2 regions of the Variovorax sp. GW821-FHT10D07 genome follow, and region 2 is predicted to be linked to the other one. Evidence: predicted binding sites of a transcription regulator. Region 2 holds the regulator's gene; the other holds the start of a gene.
The links. Region 2 encodes sigma-54, which starts transcription at its own class of promoters, with help from an activator protein. Its sites were predicted from a motif close to TGGCANGNAANCTGCTTT; they were not measured.
Positions count from the first base shown of each region.

Region 1: the regulator sigma-54 is predicted to act here: its motif matches at 2,684-2,701, upstream of nirB (nitrite reductase large subunit NirB).

Region 1 is NZ_JBWKMZ010000024.1:54,864-59,734, reverse strand. It holds gene nirB (nitrite reductase large subunit NirB) at 1-2,473, opposite strand, end outside; gene AC07PU_RS39755 (YbaK/EbsC family protein) at 2,902-3,402, shown strand; gene AC07PU_RS39750 (DUF1289 domain-containing protein) at 3,399-3,662, shown strand; gene AC07PU_RS39745 (2-hydroxychromene-2-carboxylate isomerase) at 3,659-4,303, shown strand; gene AC07PU_RS39740 (MFS transporter) at 4,479-4,871, shown strand, end outside.
Region 2 is NZ_JBWKMZ010000022.1:50,413-55,283, forward strand. It holds gene lptA (lipopolysaccharide transport periplasmic protein LptA) at 1-426, shown strand, start outside; gene lptB (LPS export ABC transporter ATP-binding protein) at 423-1,217, shown strand; gene AC07PU_RS38660 (RNA polymerase factor sigma-54) at 1,248-2,837, shown strand; gene AC07PU_RS38665 (phospholipase D family protein) at 2,848-4,446, shown strand; gene AC07PU_RS38670 (fumarylacetoacetate hydrolase family protein) at 4,560-4,871, shown strand, end outside.

The DNA of each region.
Region 1 (4,871 bases), on a different contig from region 2:
TCTGGCCGCGCTCGCTCACGAACACGATGTGCTCGTCGGGCTTGTCGCTGTTGACGAAGGAGCGGAAACGCTGGCGCGTGGCCGGGTCGTTGACGGCGGTCTTCCACTCGCACTGGTAGGTGTCGACCACGGCCTGCATCTGGGTCTCGAGTTCGGCGTGGAGGCCCAGCGTGTCCTGCAGCAGCACGCCCTTGAGGTAGTCGAGGCCGCCCTCGAGGTTCTCGCGCCAGGTGCTGGTGCGCTGCAGCCGGTCGGCGGTGCGCACGTAGAACATCAGGAAGCGGTCGATCAGCCGGATCAGCTCGGCCTTCGACAGGTCGCTCGCGAGCAGCTCGGCATGGCGCGGCTTCATGCCGCCGTTGCCGCAGACGTAGAGGTTCCAGCCCTTGTCGGTGGCGATCACGCCCACGTCCTTGCCCTGCGCCTCGGCGCATTCGCGCGTGCAGCCCGAGACGCCGAACTTGATCTTGTGCGGCGCGCGCAGGCCCTTGTAGCGGTTCTCGAGTTCGACCGCGAGGCCCACGCTGTCGTCCACGCCGTAGCGGCACCAGGTCGAGCCGACGCAGCTCTTCACCGTGCGCAGCGACTTGCCGTAGGCATGGCCCGACTCGAAGCCGGCCGCGATCAGTTCTTCCCAGATCGCGGGCAGCTGCTCGACGCGCGCGCCGAACATGTCCACGCGCGCGCCGCCGGTGATCTTGGTGTAGAGGCCGTACTTCTTCGCCACCTGGCCGACCGCGATCAGCCCGTCGGGCGTGACCTCGCCACCCGGCATGCGCGGCACCACCGAGTAGGTGCCGTCCTTCTGGATGTTGCCGAGGAAGTAGTCGTTGCTGTCCTGCAGCGCGGCCAGGTCCTTCTTGAGCACGAACTCGTTCCAGCACGAGGCGAAGATGCTCGCGGCCACGGGCTTGCAGATGTCGCAGCCCAGGCCCTTGCCGTGTTTCGCGAGCAGGTCGGCGAAGCTGCGGATCTCGCCCACGCGGATCAGGTGGTAGAGCTCCTGGCGCGAATAGGGGAAGTGCTCGCAGAGGTGGTTGTTGACGGCCATGCCGCGCCTGGCCATCTCCATCTTCATGACCTGCGTGACCAGCGGCACGCAGCCGCCGCAGGTGGCGCCCGCCTTGGTGCAGGCCTTCATCGCGGCCGGGGTGCAGGCGCCCTGGCCCACGGCCTCGCAGATCTGTCCCTTGCTGACGTCGTTGCACGAGCAGATCTGCGCGCTGTCGGGCAGGGCCTCGACGCCCAGGCCCGGCTTGGCCTTGCCGTCGCTCGAGGGCAGGATCAGGAACTCGGGATCCTCGGGCAGCGCGATGCCGTTGAGCGCCATCTGCAGCAGGGTGCCGTATTCGGCGGCATCGCCCACGAGCACGGCGCCGAGCAGCAGCTTGCCGTCCTCGCTGACGACGATCTTCTTGTAGACCTTCTTGCGCTCGTCGATGAACTGGTAGGCGCGCGACTTCGGCGTCCTGCCGTGCGCGTCGCCGATGCTCGCCACGTCCACGCCCATCAGCTTGAGCTTGGTGCTCATGTCGGCGCCGGTGAAGGCGGCTTCCTGCTCGCCGGCGATGTGGCGCGCCGCCACGCGCGCCATGTCGTAGCCGGGCGCGACCAGGCCGAAGGTCTGCTCGTTCCACGAGGCGCATTCGCCGATCGCGTAGACGTCGCGGTCGCTGGTGCGGCAGTGGTCGTCGACCGCCACGCCGCCGCGCGGACCCACGGCCAGCAGGCACTGGCGCGCGAGCTCGTCGCGCGGGCGGATGCCGGCCGAGAACACGATCATGTCGGTCTCGAGGTAGCTGCCGTCGGCGAACACCATGCGGTGGCGCGCGGCGGCGCCGTCGACGATCTCCACCGTGTTGCGGCCGGTGTGCACGTGCAGGCCCAGCGCCTCGATGCTCTCGCGCAGCGCGCGGCCGCCGCCCTCGTCGACCTGCACCGCCATCAGCCGCGGCGCGAACTCCACCACGTGAGTCTCGAGGCCCATGTCGCGCAGCGCCTTCGCGCATTCGAGGCCGAGCAGGCCGCCGCCCACCACCACGCCGCTGCGCGAGCGCGCGCCGCATTCCTTCATCGCCTCGAGGTCCTCGATGGTGCGGTAGACGAAGCAGTGGGGCCGGTCGCGGCCCGGCACCGCAGGCACGAAGGGGAAGGAGCCGGTGGCCAGCACCAGCTTGTCGTAGGCCACGACCTCGCCGTCGGCCGTGGTGACGGTGTTGTTGCGCCGCTCGACCGTCACTGCGCGCGCCGCGAGGCGCAGCGTGAAGCCGCTGCGCTCGAAGAAGCCGGGCTCGACCAGCGAGAGGTCTTCGGCCGTCTTGCCCGCGAAGAACTCGGACAGGTGCACCCGGTCGTAGGCCGGCCGGGGCTCCTCGCACAGGACGGTGACTTCCGCGCCGGGAATGCCGAGCGCGTGGAGCTGCTCGAGGAACTTGTGGCCGACCATGCCGTGGCCGATGACTGCGATTTTCATGCTGAGGTCCTGCGGGGGCAGCCGGTCCTCGGATGCAGGCCACCGGGGCTGTCGGGGCGACAGCGGCAGGGGGCCTCCGCGACGGAACGGATGCGAATAATCGGATGGACAAACGAATCCGGCGGCTCATCGCCATCGGCTCGCTCGAACCCCGCCGTCGTTAGCGGAGGCACTGCGGACCCACCCAGGCCGGGAGGTCCGCGATGGGGTCGAGCAATATCCATGCCGCCGAAAAAGACCGGTGGCGGCCCGTGCGCGCACCGCAATCGCACCCAAAGTGGCGCGGCCGCGGTGCGGTGCTGCCCGCATTGGTGCGGTGCCCGAAAGGGTGGCCGCGCGGCGGCGGCGCCGGGGCCCGGGGCTTTTTCGTATGCTCGGGTGCCTGCAACGCGGGGCGCACGCCCCCACGAACTCCGAAGACCCAAGCCATGTGCGGCTCCGAACTCCATTCCCTTCCCGACGGTGTCCAGCGCGTCGCGCGCGTGCTCCAGGACGCCGGCCATCCGCATGCGCCGCGCATGCTCGACGACGCCTGCCGCACCGCGCAGCAGGCGGCCGACGCGCTCGGCATCGCGGTCGGCCAGATCGCCAAGAGCATCATCTTCCGGCGCAAGAGCGACGAGGTCGCGGTGCTGGTCATCACCTCGGGCGACAAGCGCGTCGACGAGAAGAAGGTCGACGCGATCGTCGGCAAGACCGGCCGCGCCGATGCCGACTTCGTGAAGGCGCGCACCGGCTTCACCATCGGCGGCGTGTCGCCCGTGGGCCATGTCACGAAGCCCGTGGTGCTGATCGACCGCGAGCTGTTCCGCTTCGAGGAGATCTGGGCCGCCGCGGGCCATCCGCATGCGGTGTTCCAGCTGCGCCCGCACGACCTCGAGACGCTCACGGGCGCGCCGGTGGCCGACGTGGTGGTGGCCGCGGCGTGAACGTCGCCGAAGCGCAGGCCCTGGCCGACCGCGCCGCCGAACTGCGGGGGCTGGCCGAGCCGGTGCCCTCGCCCTGCAGCTCGGTGTGCCGCATGGACCGGCTCAGCGGCTTCTGCGAGGGCTGCCTGCGCACCATCCCCGAGATCGCGGGCTGGAGCCGCATGGAGGACGACGAGCGGCGGCAGGTCTGGTGCGCGATAGAGTGGCGGGCCCGGGCCGGCATCTGGCGGGCGCCGGCCATCGGAGACATCGACGCATGAAGCACATCGACTTCTACCTGGACTTCATCTCGCCCTATGCCTACCTCGCGTTCGAGCAGCTGCCGCAAACGCTCGAGGGCCTGAGCTACAGCGTGGACTACCGCCCGGTGCTGCTGGGCGCGGTGCTCAAGGCGCACGGCCAGCTCGGGCCGGCCGAGATTCCCGCCAAGCGCGGCTGGACCTACCGCCACGTGCTATGGCTGGGCCACCAGCACGGCATCGAGATCGCGATGCCGGCCTCGCATCCCTACAACCCGCTCGCGCACCTGCGGCTCGCGCTCTCCACCTCCGACGACGGCCGCGTGAGCCGGCTGGTGGCCGAGACCGTCTTCCGCCACGTCTGGCGCGGCGGCCTCGAGGCGGCCGATCCCGCGCGGCTGGCCGCGCTCACCGCGCAACTGCAACCGCGTCGCGATGCCGGCAGCGACGAGAGCAAGGCCCTGCTCCAGCGCAACACCGCGGACGCGGTCGCGCTCGGCGTGTTCGGCACGCCGGCCTATGCGGTCGACGGCCGGCTGTTCTGGGGCTTCGACGGCCTCGCGATGCTGCGCGCCTACCTCGCGGGCGATGCCTGGTTCGACGGCCCGCAATGGGCCGAGGCCGACCAGCGGCCGGCCCTGCTGCGCAGCAGCAAAAACTGAGCATCCGCAGCATCGGCGCTGCATTTCTTACAGGCTGAAACGTGCGTCGAGGGTTTCACCTTAATCCGTAAGCGCCCGTTCAGTTTCGCGAAAGGCTCGGGTCAGTCGCGCCTCCAAGAATGCCCCACGGTCCCGAATTCGGGCGCCGCATGAACGCATACACAGGAGACGATCAATGGCAGCCACACTAGATTCACGGGGAGTGCCGCATCCGGCCCCCCGGCCCATGTCGGCGGAGGAGAAGAAGGTCATCTTCGCTTCTTCGCTGGGAACCGTGTTCGAGTGGTACGACTTCTACCTCTACGGCTCGCTCGCGGCGATCATCGCGAAGCAGTTCTTCAGCGGCCTCGATGCGGGCGCGGCCTTCATCTTCGCGCTGCTGGCCTTCGCGGCCGGCTTCCTGGTGCGTCCGTTCGGCGCCATCGTGTTCGGTCGGCTCGGCGACATGATCGGGCGCAAGTACACCTTCCTGGTCACGATCCTGATCATGGGCCTGTCGACCTTCATCGTCGGCCTGCTGCCCAGCTACGCGACCATCGGCGTCGCGGCGCCGGTGATCCTGATCGCG
Region 2 (4,871 bases):
GCCTATTACAAGCAGAAGCGCAACGGCAACGGCGACGAGTGGATCGAGGGCGAGTCCGAGGTCATCGAGTACGACAGCCGGGCCGACAACGTCAAGTTCATCCGCCGCGCCGTCATGCGTCGCCTGGTCGGCGCCACGCCCAACGACGAGAGCAGCGGCGCGCTGATCGTCTACGACCAGAGCAACGACACCTACACCGTCAACGGCTCGACCGTGCCGCCCAACGCCGGCGTGTCGGCGCCGGGTGGCGGCGGCCGCGTCAAGGCCATCCTCACGCCGAAGTCGGCCGCGCCCGCCGCACCGGGTGCGCCCGGCGCCGCGGCGCCGGCCACGCGCCGTCCCGCGGCCCCGGCGCCCACGCCGGCACCGGGCGCCGGACTGCGCTCCACCACCACGCTGAGCGGCGAAGGGGAAGAACGCAAGTGATCGAAGCCGCCGGAACCCAGGAAGCCAACGGCGTGCCGGGCAGCCGCCTCGTCGCGCGCGGCCTGCAGAAGAGCTATGGCAGCCGCAAGGTGGTCAAGGACGTCTCGCTCGACGTGCAGAAGGGCGAAGTGGTCGGACTGCTCGGGCCCAACGGCGCCGGCAAGACCACCTCGTTCTACATGATCGTCGGGCTGGTGCGCGCCGACGCGGGCGAGATCTCCATCGACGGCGAGCCGATCGCCCACATGCCGATCCACCGCCGCGCGCGCATGGGCCTGAGCTACCTGCCGCAGGAAGCCTCGATCTTCCGCAAGCTCACGGTCGAGGAGAACGTGCGCGCGGTGCTCGAGTTGCAGCGCGAGCCCGATGCCAACGGCCGGCCGCAGGCGCTGTCGAAGCAGCGCATGGAAGAGCGCCTGTCGGAGCTGCTGGCCGACCTGCGCGTCGACCACCTGCGCGATTCGCCCGCGCTCGCGCTGTCGGGCGGCGAACGCCGCCGCGTCGAGATCGCGCGCGCGCTGGCCACCCAGCCGCGCTTCATCCTGCTCGACGAACCCTTCGCCGGCATCGACCCGATCGCGGTGATCGAGATCCAGCGCATCATCAGCTTCCTGAAGGAACGCGGCATCGGCGTGCTGATCACCGACCACAACGTGCGCGAGACGCTGGGCATCTGCGACCACGCCTTCATCATCAGCGACGGCCATGTGCTGGCACAGGGCACGCCCTCGGAGATCGTCGACAACGCCGAAGTGCGCCGGGTCTACCTGGGCGAGCACTTCCGGATGTGATGACCCTCGTGCAAGTCATTTCCTGAGGGCATGAAACAAGGCTTGTCGCTGCGCGTTTCGCAGCATCTCGCGCTGACGCCTCAGCTGCAGCAGTCGATCCGGCTGCTGCAGCTCTCCACGCTCGAACTGAGCCAGGAGGTCGAGCAGATGCTCGACGAGAACCCCTTCCTCGAGCGCACCGCCGAGGAAGCCGCGCGCGAGGAGTTCGGCCTCGACGCCGCCGACACGCCCGCGCCGCGCGAGGACACCGAGCGCGAAGCCGAGAGCGACTACGCGAGCGCCGCGCCCTCGACCTCGAGCAGTTCCACCGAGACCACCTCGTCGTCCGAGGCCGAGCCGGCCCTCGACTCGCCCGAGCGCGAGCCCGACTGGGAAGGCGACGGCACCGTCGACATGGCGCCCGACGACAGCGAATGGGGCAGCGACGCGCCCGCGCGCAACAACAGCAGCACCGGCGACGACGAGCGCGCCGATGCCACCGAGCTCGCGCGCAGCCAGGAATCGCTGCAGTCCTTCCTGCACCGCCAGGCGCTGAGCCTGCGGCTCAACGAGAACGACAGCGCCGCGCTGCGCTTCTTGATCGAGTCGCTCAACGACGACGGCTACCTCGAGGATTCGCTGCCGGCGCTGGCCTCGGGCCTCGCGGGCGACGACAACGACCAGTTCGACGAGCTGGTGCACCACTTCCAGGTCGCGCTGGGCTTGCTGCAGAGCCTGGAGCCCGCGGGCGTGGGTGCGCGCGACCTCGGCGAATGCCTCGCGATCCAGCTGCGCGCGCTGGCCGACGAAGACGAGACCGAGGACGAGGAGCTGGTGCGCAAGACCGCGCTCGCCATCTGCAAGCAGCCGATGGAGCTGCTCGCGCGGCGCGACTTCAAGCGCCTGGCCACGCTCACGCGCACCAACGAGGAGCTGGTGCGCTCGGCGCTGCAGATCATCGCGCGGCTCGAACCCAAGCCGGGCCGCCGCTTCGTCGACGTCGAGCGCAACATCGTCATTCCCGACGTGATCGTCACCAAGACCGGCCGCGGCACCAACGTGAAGTTCCGCGTCATGCTCAACCCCGAGGTGATGCCGCGGCTGCGCGTGCACGACATCTACGCCGGCGCGCTCAAGTCGCACAAGGGCGAGGGCAGCCAGGCGCTGTCGCAGCGGCTGCAGGAGGCGCGCTGGTTCATCAAGAACATCCAGCAGCGCTTCGACACCATCCTGCGCGTGAGCAACGCCATCGTCGAGCGGCAGAAGAGCTACTTCGTGCACGGCGAACTCGCGATGCGCCCGCTGGTGCTGCGCGAGATCGCCGACGAGCTCGGACTGCACGAGTCCACCATCTCGCGCGTGACCACCGCGAAGTACATGTCCACGCCCTTCGGCACGGTCGAGCTCAAGTACTTCTTCGGCTCGGCGCTGGGCACCGAGACCGGCGGCAATGCCTCGAGCACCGCGGTGCGCGCGCTGATCAAGCAATTCGTCGGTTCGGAGAGCGTGAAGAAGCCGCTGTCGGACAGCCAGATCTCCGAGATGCTCAAGGAGCAGGGCATCGAGTGCGCGCGCCGCACCGTCGCCAAGTACCGCGAGGCGCTGCGCATCGCGCCCGCCAACCTGCGCAAGGCCCTGTAGAAAGCCCCCGATGGCCCGACGCCTGCTGTCGCGCTGTGGGCCCTGGGTGTTTGCCATCGCGGCCGCGCTGCTGGCCGCCGGTTGCGCCACCTTGCCCGACGAGGCCCCGCGCGCGCCTACCAAGGCCATCGCCGTGTCGAAGGACACCGCGCTCGGGCGCATCGCGCTGGCCGCGCAGCCCGACCCCGACCTCAGCGGCTTCCGCCTCATGCCCGGTGGCGACTTCGCCTTCGACACCCGCATCCAGCTCGCGCGCCGGGCCCAGCGCACGCTCGACGTCCAGTACTACCAGATCGAGAACGACGAGACCGGCCGCTACCTGCTGCGCACCCTGCGCGATGCCGCGCAGCGCGGCGTGCGGGTGCGCGTGCTGATGGACGACCTCTACACCGCGGGCGAGGACGAGCTGCTGCGCGGCTTCGCGGCCACGCCCAATGTCGAGCTGCGCCTGTTCAACCCCTTCCCGGCCGGCCGCGGCAGCCTGCTCGCGCGCTTCACGGCCTCGCTGTTCGACTTCAGCCGCGTCAACCGGCGCATGCACAACAAGCTGTTCATCGCCGACGGCGCGATGGCCGTGGCGGGCGGGCGCAACATCGGCAACCAGTACTTCCGGCGCACCGCGGGCGAGAACTTCATCGACCTCGATACCTTCGTGACGGGCGCGCTGATCCCGCGCCTGGGCAGCCTGTTCGACCAGTACTGGAACAGCCCCTACGTGCGGCCCGTCGAGTCGGTGGTGGCGAGCGCGCTGCCACCGGACGAACTGCGGCGCCGCTTCGAGGTCGCCACCGGCCCCGACACCACGCCGCCGCCGCCGAAGCCCGCGCCCAACGACCTGCTGGGCTACGGCCCGATCGCCGAGGACCTCGACGCCGGCCGGCTCGGCCTGATCTGGACCACGGCCGAGGCCTATGCCGATTCGCCCGACCGCGTGATCGGCAAGACCGCCTCGTATGGCGGCGTGCCGCTGCTCGACGTCGACAGCGTGCGCTACAACGTGGTCGAGCAGATGCGCCGCGCGCGCAGCGAGGTGACCATCGTCTCGCCCTACCTGATCCCGGGCGCCGCGGGGCTCGAGGTGATGAACGAAATCCGCCGACGCCAGGTGAGGATCAGCGTGGTGACCAACTCGCTCGCCGCCACCGACGAGCCGCTGGTGCACACCGCCTACCGCCGCTACCGGCCCGAGATGCTGCGCCTGGGCGCCGAACTCTACGAACTCAGCACCAACCGCACCCGCCGCAGCGTGCGGCTGGGCCTGTTCGGCACCTCGGTCGGCCGGCTGCATGCCAAGTCGGCGGTGATCGACCAGCGCATCCTGTTCGTCGGCTCGATGAATTTCGACCCGCGCTCCGAGGTCCACAACACCGAGATCGGCCTGTTCATCCGCAGCCCCGAGATGGCGCAGCAGGCGCTGAAGCTGCTCGAGGTGCTCAAGCAGCAGGGCGCCTACAGGCTGCGTTTCGCCGAAGGCAGCGACTCGCGCCTGGAGTGGGTCAGCGAGGAGGCCGGCAAGACCACGGTGCTGAGCGAGGAGCCCGACTCGGGCTTCTGGGATCGCACCATGCTCGAGCTGCTGGCGCCGCTGACGCCGGAGAGCCTGCTCTAGGCGGTTTGGGCGGCTTTCGCAAACCGTCGGTTTCCGTTCCGCAAACCTCGGCCTGTCATGCTGTGGTGCCCCTGCGAGCAGGGGGCCCGAACACCACCGACAGGAGCACGCGCATGAAATGGATCCACTACACCGCGCCCGGCGCGGCCGCCAGCAGCTATGGCGTGCTGGAGGACGATCGCGTCCGCGCGGTGAACGGCAGCCCCTTCGGCGGCCACGATTTCACGGGCGCCGTGCATCGCCTGGCCGACGTGAGGATCGAGGTGCCGCTGCTGCCGCGCACCTTCTATGCGGCGGGGCTCAACTACGTGCGCCACATCAAGGAATACGCCGAGCGCAGCGGCCAGACGCTCGCGATCCCCGAGAAGGCCGACATCGGCTACCGCGCGGTCAACGCCCTGGTTCCGCACGAGGCGGCCGTCGTC